DNA from 2 places in the Halomonas sp. BM-2019 genome. Region 1 is predicted to be linked to the other one. Evidence: predicted binding sites of a transcription regulator. Region 1 holds the regulator's gene; the other holds the start of a gene.
The links. The regulator PhoB, encoded in region 1, activates phosphate uptake and scavenging genes when phosphate is short. The targets are predictions, from matches to a motif close to TGTCATANNNNTGTCANA.

Region 1 (7,370 bases):
TGCTGGCCCACCGGCTCAGCCTGCAGGAGGTCCGCCTGCGCATCCAGGAGGACGGCGCCCCGGCACTGCCCTCGGGGCGCGGCCTGCAGGCACGCTTCCTCACCCAGCTGCCCTTCTCGCTGACCGCCGCCCAGCGCCGGGTGCTCGACGAGATCGGCGCCGACCTGGCCCGGGAGGTGCCGATGCTGCGCCTGGTGCAGGGCGACGTGGGCTCGGGCAAGACGGTGGTGGCCGCCATGGCGGCGCTCTCGGCCATCGCCGGCGACTGTCAGGCGGCGATGATGGCGCCCACCGAGATCCTCGCCGAGCAGCACTACCGCGCCTTCCGCGCCTGGTTCGCACCGCTGGGCATCGAGGTGGCCTGGCTCTCCGGCAAGCTCAAGGGCAAGGCGCGGCTCGACACCAAGGCGGCGATCCTCGACGGCCGCGCCCGCATGGTGGTGGGCACCCACGCGCTCTTCCAGGGCGACGTGCACTTCCAGCGCCTGGGGCTGGCCATCGTCGACGAGCAGCACCGCTTCGGCGTCCACCAGCGCCTGGCGCTACGTGAGAAGGGCGAGGCCGGCGGCCTGACGCCCCACCAGCTGGTGATGACCGCCACGCCGATTCCCCGCACCCTGGCGATGAGCGCCTATGCCGACCTGGACGTTTCGGTGATCGACGAGCTGCCCCCCGGGCGCACCCCGGTGAAGACGGTAGCGGTGCCCGACGAGCGCCGCCCCGAGGTGGTGGCACGCATCCGCCACGCCTGCGCCGAGGGGCGCCAGGCCTACTGGGTCTGCACCCTGATCGAGGAGTCCGAGGCGCTGGAGTGCCAGGCTGCCGAGGCGACCCGCGACGAGCTCACCGAGGCGCTGCCGGAGCTCGCCATCGGCCTGGTCCACGGGCGCATGAAGGCCGCCGAGAAGGCCGCGGTGATGGATGCCTTCAAGGCCGGGGAGCTGGACCTGCTGGTGGCCACCACGGTGATCGAGGTGGGGGTCGATGTGCCCAACGCCAGCCTGATGATCATCGAGAACCCGGAACGGCTGGGGCTCTCCCAGCTGCACCAGCTGCGCGGCCGGGTGGGCCGCGGCGCCACGGCGAGCTTCTGCGTGCTGCTCTATCACCCGCCGCTGTCGGCCCCCTCCAAGGAACGCCTGGCGGTGATGCGCGAGACCAACGACGGCTTTCGCATCGCCGAGAAGGACCTGGAGCTGCGCGGCCCCGGCGAGGTGCTGGGCACCCGCCAGACGGGCCTGGCCCAGATGAAGATCGCCGACCTGGAGCGGGACGCCGACCTGCTGGAGCGCGTCGCCCCCCTGGCCGAGGCGCTGCTCGCCACCCACCCCGAGGCGAGCCGGCCGCTGATCCGGCGCTGGCTGGGCGAGGCGGCAGGGCGCTATGGGCAGGTGTAGCGCCGAGCGCCGAGCGCCGAGCGCCGAGCGCCGAGCGCCGCAGGAGGATGCCTCTATCAACCTGGTCGCCGCCAGACTCGACCCAAGGGGGGTCGCTTTGCGTCTCGGCACCGGCCCCGTCTCCGAGCAGACTGGCGCTCGAAACTTTCAGCTCGGTGCTTACAGCTGCTTGAGGAGCTTCTGGAGTTTCTGCAGGTCGGCGGAGTCCCCGACCAGCCGCACGCGGCCGTCCATCATGCCGTCGAGGAAGGCCTGCTGGGTAGGCTTCTTGAGCACCTTGAGCGCGGTCTCCGCGTCCTCGAAGCGCAGCTCCAGGTCGAGGTCCACCGGCAGGCCGCGCCCGGACTGGATGCCGCGGGGTGACATGCGATAGTAGCGGGCAATGGCGAGGTCCTCGGTGGCGATGCCCCAGTCGAGGCCGCGCATCTCGCCGAGCAGCTCGCGGAAGCGCGCCTTGCGGCGCAGGGCCCGCTTGAGCAGGAAGGCCAGCAGCCAGAGCATCAGTCGCAGCTTCATGTCGTCATCGCCACCGAATCCATGGAGGGAAGAAGTGCTCGCGGCCCGCCAGGGCGGGCCGCCGGTGTCAGCCGTTGTCCTACTTGGCCACGGCGTCCTTGAGCCCCTTGCCCGGCTTGAAGGCCACGGTCTTGCTGGCCGGGATGGTCAGCGGCTGGCCGGTCTGGGGGTTCTTGCCGGTGCGCGCCGCACGCTCGCGCACGGTGAAGGTGCCGAAGCCGATCAGCGAGACGTCCTGCCCCTGGGAGACGCTCCCGGTGATCTCGTCGAGGATCACGTTGAGCACCTGGCTAGCCTTGTCCTTGGACAGATCGGCACGCTCGGCAATCGCCGACGCGAGTTCTGGCTTACGCATACAGCCCTCCTGATATTGGCTTCTGCGCCCCCGACCCGGTGCCGAGAGCACTGTAGTGATGACCTTCCGTTCAAGCCACTCGCCTGTCGCCCCCCTCTGGACGGCGACAGGCGAATGACACCGGGGCGGTTCGATGGCAGGGCCCGCAGGACGCGCCGACATCGATGAACTAGCCTAGCAACGGCGGCGCAGCCCTCGCCAGTTCAACTTTCCGACGGACACAGGCCCCTGTCAACGCAAATCCGATCAAACGACCGTCCTCCGATTCGGCCAGGGCGGTGAAGTCACCGGCCTCCCCCTCGATGCGCCAACGCGCGGGGGGATTCTCCGGGGGCAGCGCCACCACCGGCAGCAGCGGGGTCTTGACCAGCACCGGCCAGGGGCCATAGCGCACCGGGGTGGGCGTACCGCTCAGGGTCTTCGCCAGCGCCCTGGCGCTGGCCTGGAGCGGCTGAACGTACATGGCGTTGACCCCGTCGACGCAGGCCACGTCGCCCAGGGCATGGACCCCGGGCGCCGAGGTAGTTAGATAGCGATCGGTCTGGATTCCGGCGGCACTGACCGCCAGGCCGGCCGCCTCGGCCAGGGCGGTCCGCGGCCGCAGGCCGGTGGCCACCAGCACCAGATCGGCCTCGAGACGGCTGCCATCGTCGAGGACCAGGCCCACGTCGGCTCCGGCCGCCTCCAGCGCCGTCGTCCCGGTGCCCAGCGCCAGCTCCATGCCGGCGGCCTCGAAGGCCTCGCCCAGGGCCCGTCCCAGGGGCTCGGGCAGCAGCCGCGGCAGCGGGGCCGTCTCCGGCGCCACCAGGCACACCTCGTGACCGCCGGCCTGCAGGTCATTGGCGAACTCGCAGCCCACCAGGCCGGCGCCGACGATCGCCACCCGGCCCGGCCGCCCCAGCGCCGCCAGCGCACCCTGGAAGGCGCGGTAATCGTCCAGGTCGTTGATGGTAAAGACCCGCCCGGCAATGGCCTCGGCCACCGGGAAGGGAATCGCCGGTGCCGCGCCGGTGGCCAACACCAGCTCGCCCCAGGGCAGCCGTTCCTCGCCGATGCGCAGGGTACGTTGGCCAAGGTCGATGGCCTCGACCCGGGTGTGGGTGCGCACCACCACGTTCAGCTCCTCGGCGACCCGCAGGGCGCTGCGGGCCGCCAGCCGCTCCGGCGGCAGGCGCTTGGCGAACCCGCCGGAAAGCAGCGGCTTGGAATAGTCGTCACCGCTGTCGGCGGTGATCAGGGTGACGGGGCGTTCGGCATCCAGCGCGCGCAGGGCGCGCAGCAGGCCGATGCCAGCCATGCCGGAGCCGATGATGGTCAGGGGAGTGCTCATGGAACTCCTCGATCAGGGTAGGGATGGCACCGCATGTTACACTAGCCGCCCCTGAATCGACGCGGAGCCTGCGGTGTCCGACCTCCTGCCTGCCGACAGCCGTGCCCTGGCGCACTGGATTCCCCTGGCCGCCGCCCGGCCCGCCATGAGTCCCGCCTGGCGCCGCTGGGTCGGTTCCCGGGACTCCCTGACCCTGCGCCTCACCGAGGCCGGGGCCCCTCGCCCGTTCCGCGTCCGGCTGCTCGACCAGCACCTCGGCACCCCGCGGCGGGACGAGGCCCAGGCGCTGGGCATCGCCGCCGGCCAGCGCGCCTGGCTGCGCGAAGTGGCGCTCTGTCTGGGTGAGTGTCCCTGGGTGGTGGCCCGTTCAGTGGCGCCGCTGGAGGGCCTGCCGGAGCACGACCTCGCCCACCTGGGCGAGCGCTCCCTGGGCACCTGGCTGTTCCGCCAGCCGGGCCTCGAGCGCGGGGAGATCGAGGTCACCGCCGCGCCGGCGGGCTTCCACCAGGCCCGCGGCCCCTGGGGGCGACGCTCGGTGTTCCGCCGCGGCGCCTTCCGGGTGCTGGTCCAGGAGTGGTTCCTGGAGGCCATGGCGGATGACCTCGGCCTTCCTTCGCGCTAGGCTCTGGGCTCTTCACAGAACAGGCGTGCTACTGCCGTGTGGGAGCTCGGATTCCGAGCGAATGGCGCCGAAGGCGCCCTGGCTGTGCCACTTAGGCTGGTACCAGCCGCCTGGGAGTCCTTCGGCCTCCATTCGCCCGGCAAAGCCGGCCTCCTACATCACCTCCCATACCGTACAGACTCACTCCGGGTGTGAAGAACCAACTTCATTGCTGAAACCGCGGTAATCGACGACTTTCATGAGGTAGAGATGGACCGTTCCCTGATGCGCCCCAAGGGCCTGGCCCGGGTACCCGATTTCCTGCAGCTGATGCGCCTGGACCGTCCCATCGGCACCTGGCTGCTGATGTGGCCCACCCTGTGGGCGCTCTGGGTGGCCGCCGAGGGCCTCCCCGGCCGGGATGTGCTGCTGATCTTCGTCGCCGGGGTCTACCTGATGCGCGCTGCCGGCTGCGTGGTCAACGACTATGCCGACCGCCACTTCGATGGCCATGTGAAGCGCACCCGGAACCGCCCCCTGGCCACCGGGCGCATCAGCGAGGGCGAAGCCCAGGCGCTGTTCCTGATCCTGGTGATGGCGGCCTTCGTGCTGGTCTGGTTCACCAACCTCTTCACCGTGATGCTCTCCCTGGTAGGCGTGGTGCTGGCCTTCATCTATCCGTTCATGAAGCGCTACACCCACCTGCCCCAGCTGTTCCTCGGCGCGGCCTTTTCCTGGGCCATCCCCATGGCCTTCGGCGCGGTACTCGGCCATGTGCCCTTCGAGGCCTGGCTGCTGTTCGCCGCCAACGTCGCCTGGACCGTGGCCTACGACACCCAGTACGCCATGGTCGACCGCGACGACGACCTGAAGATCGGCATCAAGTCCACCGCGGTGCTCTTCGGCCGCGCCGACCGGCTGATGATCGGCCTGCTCCAGGGGATGACCCTGGTGCTGCTGGCCTGGGCCGGAACCCGGCTGGCACTGGGCGGCTTCTTCTGGCTGGGCCTGGCCGCCATGGCGGCCACCTTCGCCTTCCAGCACTGGCTGATCCGCACCCGGGAGCGCGACCCCTGCTTTCGGGCCTTCCTCAACAACCACTGGTCGGGCCTGCTGGTATTCGCCGGCATCGCCCTCAGCCTGTGGCCAACCGCGGGGAGCTGACGGGCAGGGATGTCACGCTAGTGTCATAATCCCATGGTGTGATCGTCATCGATCCGTCACTGCTGATGAGGCTCCCGGATGACCGCCAAGACCGTACTGATCGTCGATGATGAGGCACCGATCCGCGAGATGATCGCGGTGGCGCTGGAGATGGCCGACTACCGCGTGCTCGAGGCCGACAACGCCCAGGCCGCCCATGCCATGGTGGTCGACCACCAGCCCGACCTGGTGCTGCTCGACTGGATGATGCCCGGCACCAGCGGCATCGAGCTGGCTCGCCGGCTCAAGCGCGAGCCGACCACCGCGGAGCTGCCCATCATCCTGCTCACCGCCAAGGGCGAGGAGGACAACAAGGTCCAGGGGTTGGAGGCCGGCGCTGACGACTACATCACCAAGCCCTTCTCGCCGCGGGAGCTGGTGGCCCGCCTCAAGGCCGTGCTACGCCGTGCCACGCCCCAGGGCGTCGAGGAGGCCGTGGAGGTGGAGGGGCTACTGCTCGACCCGGTAAGCCACCGGGTCAGCGCCGATGGCCATGCCGTGGAGATGGGGCCCACCGAGTACCGCCTGCTGCAGTTCTTCATGACGCACCAGGAGCGCGCCTACACCCGCAGCCAGCTGCTGGATCAGGTGTGGGGTGGTAATGTCTACGTGGAGGAGCGCACCGTGGACGTGCATATCCGCCGGCTGCGCAAGGCGCTGGGCAACCGCCACCAGCACCTGGTCCAGACGGTTCGCGGTACCGGCTATCGGTTCTCCGCCAAGGTCTGACGTGGGCCTCTGGCGGCGGGAGCTGTGGCGCCTCATCCTGCTGGTCGGCATCGGCCTGCTGGTGGGCTGGCTACTGTCACTCCCCTGGCCCGGCCTGGCCGTGGGTCTGGCCGCCTGTCTCGGCTACCACCTGCGCCAGCTCTGCCGCCTCTACCGCTGGCTGACCCTCGATGCCCAGTCGGAGCCGCCAGCTGCCTCGGGCATCTGGGGCGACCTGCTCGATCGCCTCTACCGCTACCAGAAGGGCCAGCGGCAGACCCAGGAGCGACTGCTGCGCACCCTGCGCCGCATCCAGGAATCCTCGGAGGCGATGCGCGACAGCGTGGTGATGCTGGACCGCCATGGCGACATGGAGTGGTGGAACAGCGCCGCCGAGCGCATGCTGGGCCTGCGCGCCGCCCATGACCGCGGGCACCACATCACCAATCTGGTGCGCGACCCGCGCTTCGTCGACTACTTCCATCGTCGCGACTACCGCGAGCCCTTGACCCTCGCCTCGCCCATCGATGAACAGATGGTACTGCAGTGCCAGATCACCCTCTACGGCGACGACGAGCGGCTGCTGATGGCCCGCGACATCACCCGCCTGCATCGCCTGGAGGAGATGCGCCGCGACTTCGTGGCCAACGTCTCCCACGAACTGCGCACCCCGCTCACCGTGTTGGCCGGCTACCTGGAGACCTACGCCACCTATGCCGACCAGCTGCCGTCGCGCTTCGCCCGGGGCCTGCCCCGGATGCAGGAGCAGACGGTACGCATGCAGAACCTGGTCAGCGACCTGCTGCTGCTCTCCCGCCTGGAGATCGACCGGGGCGGCGAGGATCACGTGCGCCTGGACATGGCGGCGATGCTGGCGCGCGTCCAGCGCGATGCGGCGGTCCTCTCCGCCGGCCGCCAGACCATCGAGGTGGAACTGGACGAGCCCCGGGCGCTGATCGGCAGCGAGCAGGAGATCCATAGCGCGCTCTCCAACCTGGCCTTCAACGCGGTGCGCTACACCCCGCCGGGAAGCCAAATCGTGCTGCGCTGGCGCGCCCAGGGCGACGACGCCTGCCTGGAGGTGGAGGATGACGGCGAGGGCATCGACCCGGTACACCTGCCGCGGCTTACCGAGCGCTTCTACCGAGTCGACAAGGGGCGCAGCACTGCTACCGGCGGCACCGGCCTGGGGTTGGCCATCGTCAAGCACGTGCTGCTGCGCCACGACGCCCGGCTGGAGATCGACTCACGACCCGGCCA
Region 2 (7,370 bases), 210 kb from region 1:
GATCTCCCCGTAGTCCGTGGCGTAGTCGTGAGCCGCCATGTTGCGCACGGTCCGGCAGCGCTGCCAGTCACCCATGGTGTCGATGACCCCTTGTTTCTCGAAGAAAGCCAGCACCTTGAGGAAGCTGTCGGTGGGTTCGCCCATCAACAGGGCGCTATGGCGCATGGCGGATGCCAGGGTGTCCTGCAGTTTGGCAAAACGTTCGTTGATGGCGGCCAGGGTCTCGAAGAGCTCCACGTCCTTCTTGTGCTTGCCCAGCCAACCTGCCTCGATGGGCCAGTCGATCTTGGCCTCGGACTCATGGAGGAACCAGGCACAGCGCTGGATGGCCTCCAGCAGCCTGGCCAGGTGCCGATGTTGCTCGGCAAGCAGATCGGCACTCATGCGGCATCATCCAGGGGCTGGGCCTGCGAGAGGGCGATGGCCTGGAAAGGTGTGGGGGGTTGGCCCTGTGGATAATTCAGGATATCCACAGGCAGGTAGAGTGCCTGCTCAAGCGCGTACTTGAGGTCGGCCAGCGTCAGACGCGGCAGCGGCTGCGCGGTGATGATCAGGATGTCGAGGTCTCCGCCGCGGCGACTGTCGTCCAGGCGGGAACCGAACACCCGGACCTCGCTGCCTACTCCTGCGAACTCGCGGACGCAGGATGCGATGGTCTCCCGTTGTTCGCGGGTGAGTCGCATGGGGTGGGGCTCCTTGTGATGACGATGGACCAATGCCCGTGACAGCCATAGTTTAGCATTCTCCCAATAGCTGGCGGCGGCCACGAAAAGGGGCGCCCGAAGGCGCCCCTGGATCACTCAGGCAAGGCCGGCTCAGTGGCTATGCCCATGGCCGTGGCTATGCCCATGATCGTGGCTATGGCCGTGATCATGCCCATGGTCGTCGTGGCCCGGCTCGGCCAGGGCGTCGTGCAGGGTCTGGGCGTTGTGGCGCATCATGCCCAGGTAGGTGCTGGCCTCGCCCTCCGCGGCCAGGGCGTCGGCGTAGAGGGTGCCGGCGATGGGCAGGCCGGTCTCCTCGGCGAGCTGGTTGATGATCGCCGGGCTGGTCATGTTCTCGTGGAACAGCGCCTTGACGTTCTGCTCACGGATCACGTCGATCAGCCGGGCCATGTCGGCCGCACTCGGCTCCGCCTCGGTGGAGAGCCCCACCGGCGAGAGGAAGCGCAGGCCGTAGGCGTTGGCGAAGTAGCCGAAGGAGTCGTGGCCGGTGATCACACTGGTGGAGGCGGGAATCTCGCCGATCAGCCGACGCATCTCCTCGTCCATGGCCTGCATCTCGGCGATATAGCGCTCGGCGTTCTCGCGGTAGGCGGCCTCGTTGTCCGGGTCGGCCTCGATCAGGCCATCGAGGATATTGCCCACATAGACCTGGGCCTTGGCGAGATCCTGCCAGGCATGGGGATCATAGTCGCCGTGCACATGGTCATGATCATGGTCATGTCCGTGATCGTGGTCATGCCCATGGTCGTCGTGATCGTGGTCATGCCCATGGTCGTCGTGATCGTGGTCATGCCCATGGTCGTCGTGATCGTGATCATGCCCGTGGTCATCGTGATCGTGGTCATGCCCGTGATCATCGTGATCGTGGTCATGCCCGTGATCGTCGTGGTCATGTCCGTGATCGTGATCATGCCCGTGGTCATCGTGATCGTCGTGGTCATGGCCATGGGCGTGGTCATGGTCGTGGCCGTGGTAGTCCAGCCTGTCGATGCCGTCGGTGGCGGTCACCAGCGGGCCGGCATAGTCGCTGGAATCGATCAGCCGTTCCATCCAGCCCTCGAAGAGCAGGCCGTTGAAGACCACCAGATCGGCCTCGGCCAGGGCGCGGGCGTCGCGCGGGGTGGGCGAGAAGACGTGGGCGTCGCTGTCGGGGCCTACCAGGGCGGTGACCTCGACGTGCTCGCCGCCGACGTTCTCGACCATGTCGGCCAGGATGCTGAAGCTGGTGACCACCTGGACGCGCTCGGCGGCGATGGCGGCGGGCAGGGCCAGCAGGGCCGAGACGCCGAGCAGGGCGGCAGAGGGCTTGAGAAGGGACATGGGGTAACGACTCCTTGCTTGTTGGCTATCTTGCTTAGTGGCTATCGGTTGGCTTGGTGGCCGATCAGTGGGGCTCGGGCGCGCCCAGCGGCGCGGCGCGGTGGCGCAGGCGCCGCAGCAGGCTGTGGTGACGCCCGAACAGGGCGGAGAACAGGTAGCCGGCGCCGGCCAGCAGGATGATCGCCGGGCCGGAGGGAATGCTCAGGTGGTAGGAGAGCAGCAGCCCCCCGGCGCTGGCGACCAGGGCGATGGCGATGGCCACGCCGATCAGGCCCTCCAGGCGCTTGCTCCAGAAGCGAGCGGCCGTGGCCGGCAGCATCATCAGGCCCACCGCCATCAGGGTGCCCAGGGTCTGGAAGCCGGCGGTGAGGTTGAGCACCACCAGGCCCAGGAAGACGCCGTGGGCCAGGCTGCCGCGCACCCCCTGGCCGCGCAGGAAGAGCGGGTCGAGGCACTCCACCACCAGGGCGCGGAAGATCACCGCCAGGGTGATCACGATCAGGCTGCTGATGGCGGCGATCAGCAGCAGCGAGGTGGAGTTGACGGCCAGGATCGAGCCGAACAGCACATGGGTGAGGTCCACGCTGCTGCCGCCCAGGGAGACCAGCATCACCCCGGCGGCCAGCGAGATCAGGAAGAAGCTGGCCATGGCGGCGTCCTCGCGCTGGCCGGACATCTGCGACACGCTGCCGGCCAGCCCCGCCACCAGCAGGCCCGAGAGGATGCCCCCCAGGCTCATGGCCGGCAGCGAGAAGCCGGCCAGCAGGAAGCCCAGCGCCACCCCGGGCAGGATGGCGTGGGCCATGGCATCGCCGATCAGGCTCATGCCGCGCAGCACCAGGAACACGCCCATGGGGGGCGCGGCCAGCGACAGGGCGAAGCTGGCGATCAGGGCGCGCTTCATGAAGCCGTAGTCGAAGGGGGCGATCAGCCACTCGTGCAGTGATGCGAGCAGTTCGCCTAGCATGCGGCCACCCCGCTGATCCCCCGGGAGAGGAAGGGCACCGGTGCCTGGGCCTGGGGCGACTGCAGGAAGCTCTCCACGGAGACCCAGCGGGCATGGCCGCCGGCCAGCACAACCGCCTCATCGGCCAGGTGGGCCAGCTGCTCCAGGTCGTGGAGCACCACGATGAGGGTGACGCCGTCGTTGGCCATGTCGCGCAGCACGGTCATCAGCACGTCGACCGTCTCGGCATCGACGTTGGCGAAGGGCTCATCGAGCAGCAGCAGCTCGGCCTCCTGCATCAGGGTGCGGCCGATCAGGGCGCGCTGGCGCTGGCCACCGGAGAGCTCGCCCAGGGGGCGGTGGGCCAGGTGGGAGATGCCGAGCCGGGCCATGATCTCGCGCCCCTTGCGGTAGTGGGCGGCGCAGTAGCCCTTGAGCGCGCCGTGGCTCGGCCAGCTGCCGGTCATCACCAGCTCCTCCACGCTCATCGGGAAGGAGAGGTCGAGGGCCAGCTGCTGGGGCAGCCAGGCGCGCCGCTCCCTGGGCACTCGGCATTCGACGCGGCCGGCGATGGGCTTGAGCATGCCCATGATGCCCTGGATCAGGGTGCTCTTGCCGGTGCCGTTGGCGCCGACCAGGGCGGTGATGGCGCCGTCGCGGAACTCACCTTCGACGTGCTGGAGGACGGTGCGGCTGCCCTGGGCCAGCTGCAGGTCGCAGAGGCGCAGACGGGGGGGGGCGGGGGCGGCCATCAGCTCCACCACCCCGCGGCCCAGGCGACCGCCAGCCACAGCAGGGTCAGCGGCAGGACGACGAGCAGCAGCCGTCGGCCGACCGACAGCGACATCAGCGAGAAGTGGCAGGGCCCTTCGGGGCGGTGATGGTGTGACCGGTGTGCCATGGGAGAGACCTCGTTCACAAAACACGAAGTTATAACATAACGGTCGGCGCCCAGAAATGATCGGGCAGGGCGGAAGGGTCAAGCCTGCCGGGCGACGGCGACGCGCGCCAGGGCAACCCTGATGGCCTCAGGAATGTTATAACATATCGGGTAGAGGCGAAAGGAACAAGCATCGGATTCCGGCGCCGGCCACGGCGGCCGGGCAGCAGGCTCAGTAGCGCAGGGCGACGCCCAGCTGGTTCGGCCCCACCAGCAGGGCGTATTCCCCCTCCAGGCGCAGCTCGCCCATCGACACCCGGGCCGGCTGGAAGCGGTTCACCGCCGCCGTGGCCTGGCGCGGCTGGGTCTGCAGCTGCAGTTCGTTGATCAGCATGCCGGTGGCGAAGTTGAGGGCGCCGTCGCGCTCGCGGCCATCGCCCACGGCGATCAGTAGCCCCGCCGCGGTATTCACCGCCAGGGAGCCGAGCCGTGCCTCCAGGCTGCGCCGCCGGCGCTCCTCCTCGGCCACCGCCTCGAGCAGCCGCCGGGCACCCGCGATATCCCCCGGCTCGCCCGCCTGGAGCTCGTCCAGGGCGGCGGGGTGCGGCTGGCGGTCGAGGAACATGCCGCCCAGGGCCAGGGCCGACTTCACCACCCCCACCCGGGCGTCGTAGCGATCGTCGCGGTCGCTCGCCTCGCTGGCCTGCCAGGCGTTGAGCGCCAGGCTGCCGGCATAGAAGGTCGTCCAGCCCGCCTGCCAATAGCCGGCGTGGCGGGCCCCGTCGACCAGGGCCGATTCATAGGCCTGCCATTCGCTGTCCGGCCCCTGGGCGAGGGCGGGCAGGGGCAGCAGCAGGGCCAGCAGCAGGGCGGCGAGTCTTCGGGCGGCGGGGAAGCGGGCCATGGGCGTCTCCGGTATCGGCGATGAGACAAGCCTAGCACCGCCGCGGCGCCAACACCCTGTCGCCGCCCCCCCCCCCACACGAGGCTCGCGGCGAGGGTGTCGTCCCTTCACGCTCCCCTGCGGAGTGCTACCTTGCAGGGCGGTGCACAGCCCCCGGCCCTCCCCCGAGGCAGCGAGCCGGGGCGGCGAGGCCGCCATCAAGGCTTGTCATCAAAGTGTCACACGGGGAGGATACCGTGCGCGCACTGACATGGAACCGTCATCGTATCGTCACGAAGGGATCGTCCACCAACATGGCAGACCGCTCATGTCGAACCTCGGAGCCCCATCCGATCGTCCCGCCCTCTCCCGCCAGGCGCCCCGCGAGGTACCCGCCTGGCTGAGGGGCATCTACGCTGGCCTGTGCCTCTACCTCTTCCTGGCCGCCCTCAACGTGCTGGGCGCCGGCCTCGGCACCTTCGGCGGCGACAGCGATGTCCTGACCCGCGCCTTCGCCTACGGCGAGAACCCCTTCATCGCCCTGATGGCCGGCGTGCTGGTCACCATGGTCGTGCAGAGTTCATCGTTCACCTCGGCGCTGATCGTTACCCTGGTCGCCAGCGGCGAGATGACGCTGGGCACCGCCGTGTTCGCCATCATGGGGGCCAATATCGGCACCGCGGTGACCGGGGTGATCGTGGCCCTGGCCAACGTGCGCATCAAGCGCAACTTCCGCCGCTCCTTCACCGCGGCGATGATGCACGACTTCTTCAACATCCTCACCGTGATGGTGGTCTTCCCCCTGGAGTGGCTCACCGGGCTATTCCACGAGGGCGGCCGCGGCATCTTCAGCCGGCTGGCCGGCTGGTTGGCGGAGCTGATCGGCCTCGAGGAGGTCGCCCGCCCCAACAGCCCCATCAAGGTGATCACCGCCCCCATCGTGGATGCCGCCAACTGGCTGGGCGCCACCCTGATGCCGAGCCCCGCCGCGGCGGGGCTCTTCGTGGCCGGCCTGGGCATGGCGCTGATGTTCGCGGCGCTGGTGTTCATGGTGCAGAACCTGCGCGGTGCCCTGCTGCGCCATATGGATGGCCTGTTCCGCACCTACTTCTTCCGCACCGATGCCCGCGCTTACGGGGTGGGGGTGATCTCCACCGTGCTGGTGCAGTCCAGCACCATCACCAGCAGCCTGATGGTGCCGCTGGCCGGGGCCGGGGTGGTGCGCCTGCGCCGGGTGCTGCCCTTCATGATGGGCGCCAACCTCGGCACCACCGTGACCAGCGTGCTGGCCGCCACCGCCAACCCCGTCGCCGCGGCCATGACGGTAGCGCTGTTCCATGTCATCTTTAATCTGTCGGGCACCGCCATCTGGTGGCCACTGCGCTATATCCCGCTTCGCATCGCCACCTGGTACGGCCGCCTGGCAGGCCGGCAGGTTCGTTACGCCTTCCTGTTCCTGATCGGCGTATTCCTGGTGGTCCCGCTGCTCGGCATCACCGCCACCGAACTGTTCATGCGCCTGCGCTGAGCGCGGCCAACCGGGAGGTACCCATGTTTCGACAGCTCTATAGCGCGCTCACCACGGAGAACAGCATCGACCTGGCCTACGAGGATCTGACCCGGATGCTCGAGCACGGCGCCTGGATGTTCACCCGCGCCAACGAGGTGCTCTACAGCACCGTGCCCGCCGAGAAGGTGCGCGACCCGCTCTACAAGCGCGACGGCGCCGTCAACGAGCTCGAGCGCTCCATCCGCCGCAAGGTGCTGCGCCACCTGACCGTCAACCCCGGCCATGACGTGGCCATCTGCCTGGCGCTGATGAGCGTGGCCAAGGACGCCGAGCGCATCGGCGACTACTGCAAGAACGTCTTCGAGGTGGGTATCTTCTACAGCGAGGGCTTCCATGTGCCGCGCTACCAGAAGCCCCTGGACGAGATGGCCGAGGCGCTCTCCGGCCTGTTCAAGACGCTGATTGCCGCCACCCGTGACTCCGACGAGGCCAAGGCCCACCGGGTGATCGCCGACACCCGCACCGTCCGCGGCCGCTGCGATGACCTGATCGAGGCGCTGCTGCGCGAGGAGGAGGCGATCGAGTTCCACGAGGCGGTGGCCTACTCGCTGCTCGCCCGCCACTACAAGCGGGTGGCCTCGCACCTGGCCAATATCGCCACCGCGGTGACCGGCCGCCTGGAGGACCTGGACTTCCCCAGCGACGCCGACGACCGCGCCCTGGACTGAGGCCTTCGCCCCTGCGGCCTGCCCCTGCAAACGAGAACCCCGCGTCGGCGTCAGCCGGCGCGGGGTTCGGCGTCTTTGGCCCCGTGATGGCCCGGGGCCGTCAGGCGAGGTTGAACGCCTCGGTATCGATCTCCGCCTGCAGCCCCGTGCCGTAGCGCTCGCCCGCCACCCGGTCCGGGGAGAGCACGGCGTCCAGCCGGGTGACCGTGGCCGGCGCCAGGCGCAGCGCCTCGGCGGCCAGGTTCTCGCGCATATGCGCCACCGAGCGGGTGCCAGGGATCGGCAGGATGTCGTCGCCCTTGGCCCGCAGCCAGGCCAGGGCGAGCTGGCCGGTGCTCACCTCGAGCTCCTCCGCCACGGCCCGAAGCTCGGCCAGCT

Region 2: J5F18_RS02695 (Na/Pi symporter) is a predicted target of PhoB. The motif match lies at 4,981-4,998, and genes of this name have one in related genera.

The regions. Positions count from the first base shown of each region.
Region 1 is NZ_CP071922.1:310,952-318,321, reverse strand. Features, by position in the region: gene recG (ATP-dependent DNA helicase RecG) at 1-1,397, shown strand, start outside; gene J5F18_RS01635 (hypothetical protein) at 1,557-1,913, opposite strand; gene J5F18_RS01630 (HU family DNA-binding protein) at 1,993-2,268, opposite strand; gene J5F18_RS01625 (FAD-dependent oxidoreductase) at 2,438-3,598, opposite strand; gene J5F18_RS01620 (chorismate lyase) at 3,672-4,220, shown strand; gene ubiA (4-hydroxybenzoate octaprenyltransferase) at 4,470-5,363, shown strand; gene phoB (phosphate regulon transcriptional regulator PhoB) at 5,442-6,131, shown strand; gene phoR (phosphate regulon sensor histidine kinase PhoR) at 6,133-7,370, shown strand, end outside.
Region 2 is NZ_CP071922.1:523,742-531,111, forward strand. Features, by position in the region: gene J5F18_RS02660 (hypothetical protein) at 1-384, opposite strand, end outside; gene J5F18_RS02665 (nucleotidyltransferase domain-containing protein) at 381-683, opposite strand; gene J5F18_RS02670 (zinc ABC transporter substrate-binding protein) at 816-2,045, opposite strand; gene J5F18_RS02675 (metal ABC transporter permease) at 2,110-3,000, opposite strand; gene J5F18_RS02680 (metal ABC transporter ATP-binding protein) at 3,006-3,743, opposite strand; gene J5F18_RS02685 (hypothetical protein) at 3,743-3,892, opposite strand; gene J5F18_RS02690 (hypothetical protein) at 4,104-4,775, opposite strand; gene J5F18_RS02695 (Na/Pi symporter) at 5,083-6,282, shown strand; gene J5F18_RS02700 (PhoU domain-containing protein) at 6,306-6,992, shown strand; partial or broken gene J5F18_RS02705 (aldo/keto reductase) at 7,093-7,370, opposite strand, start outside.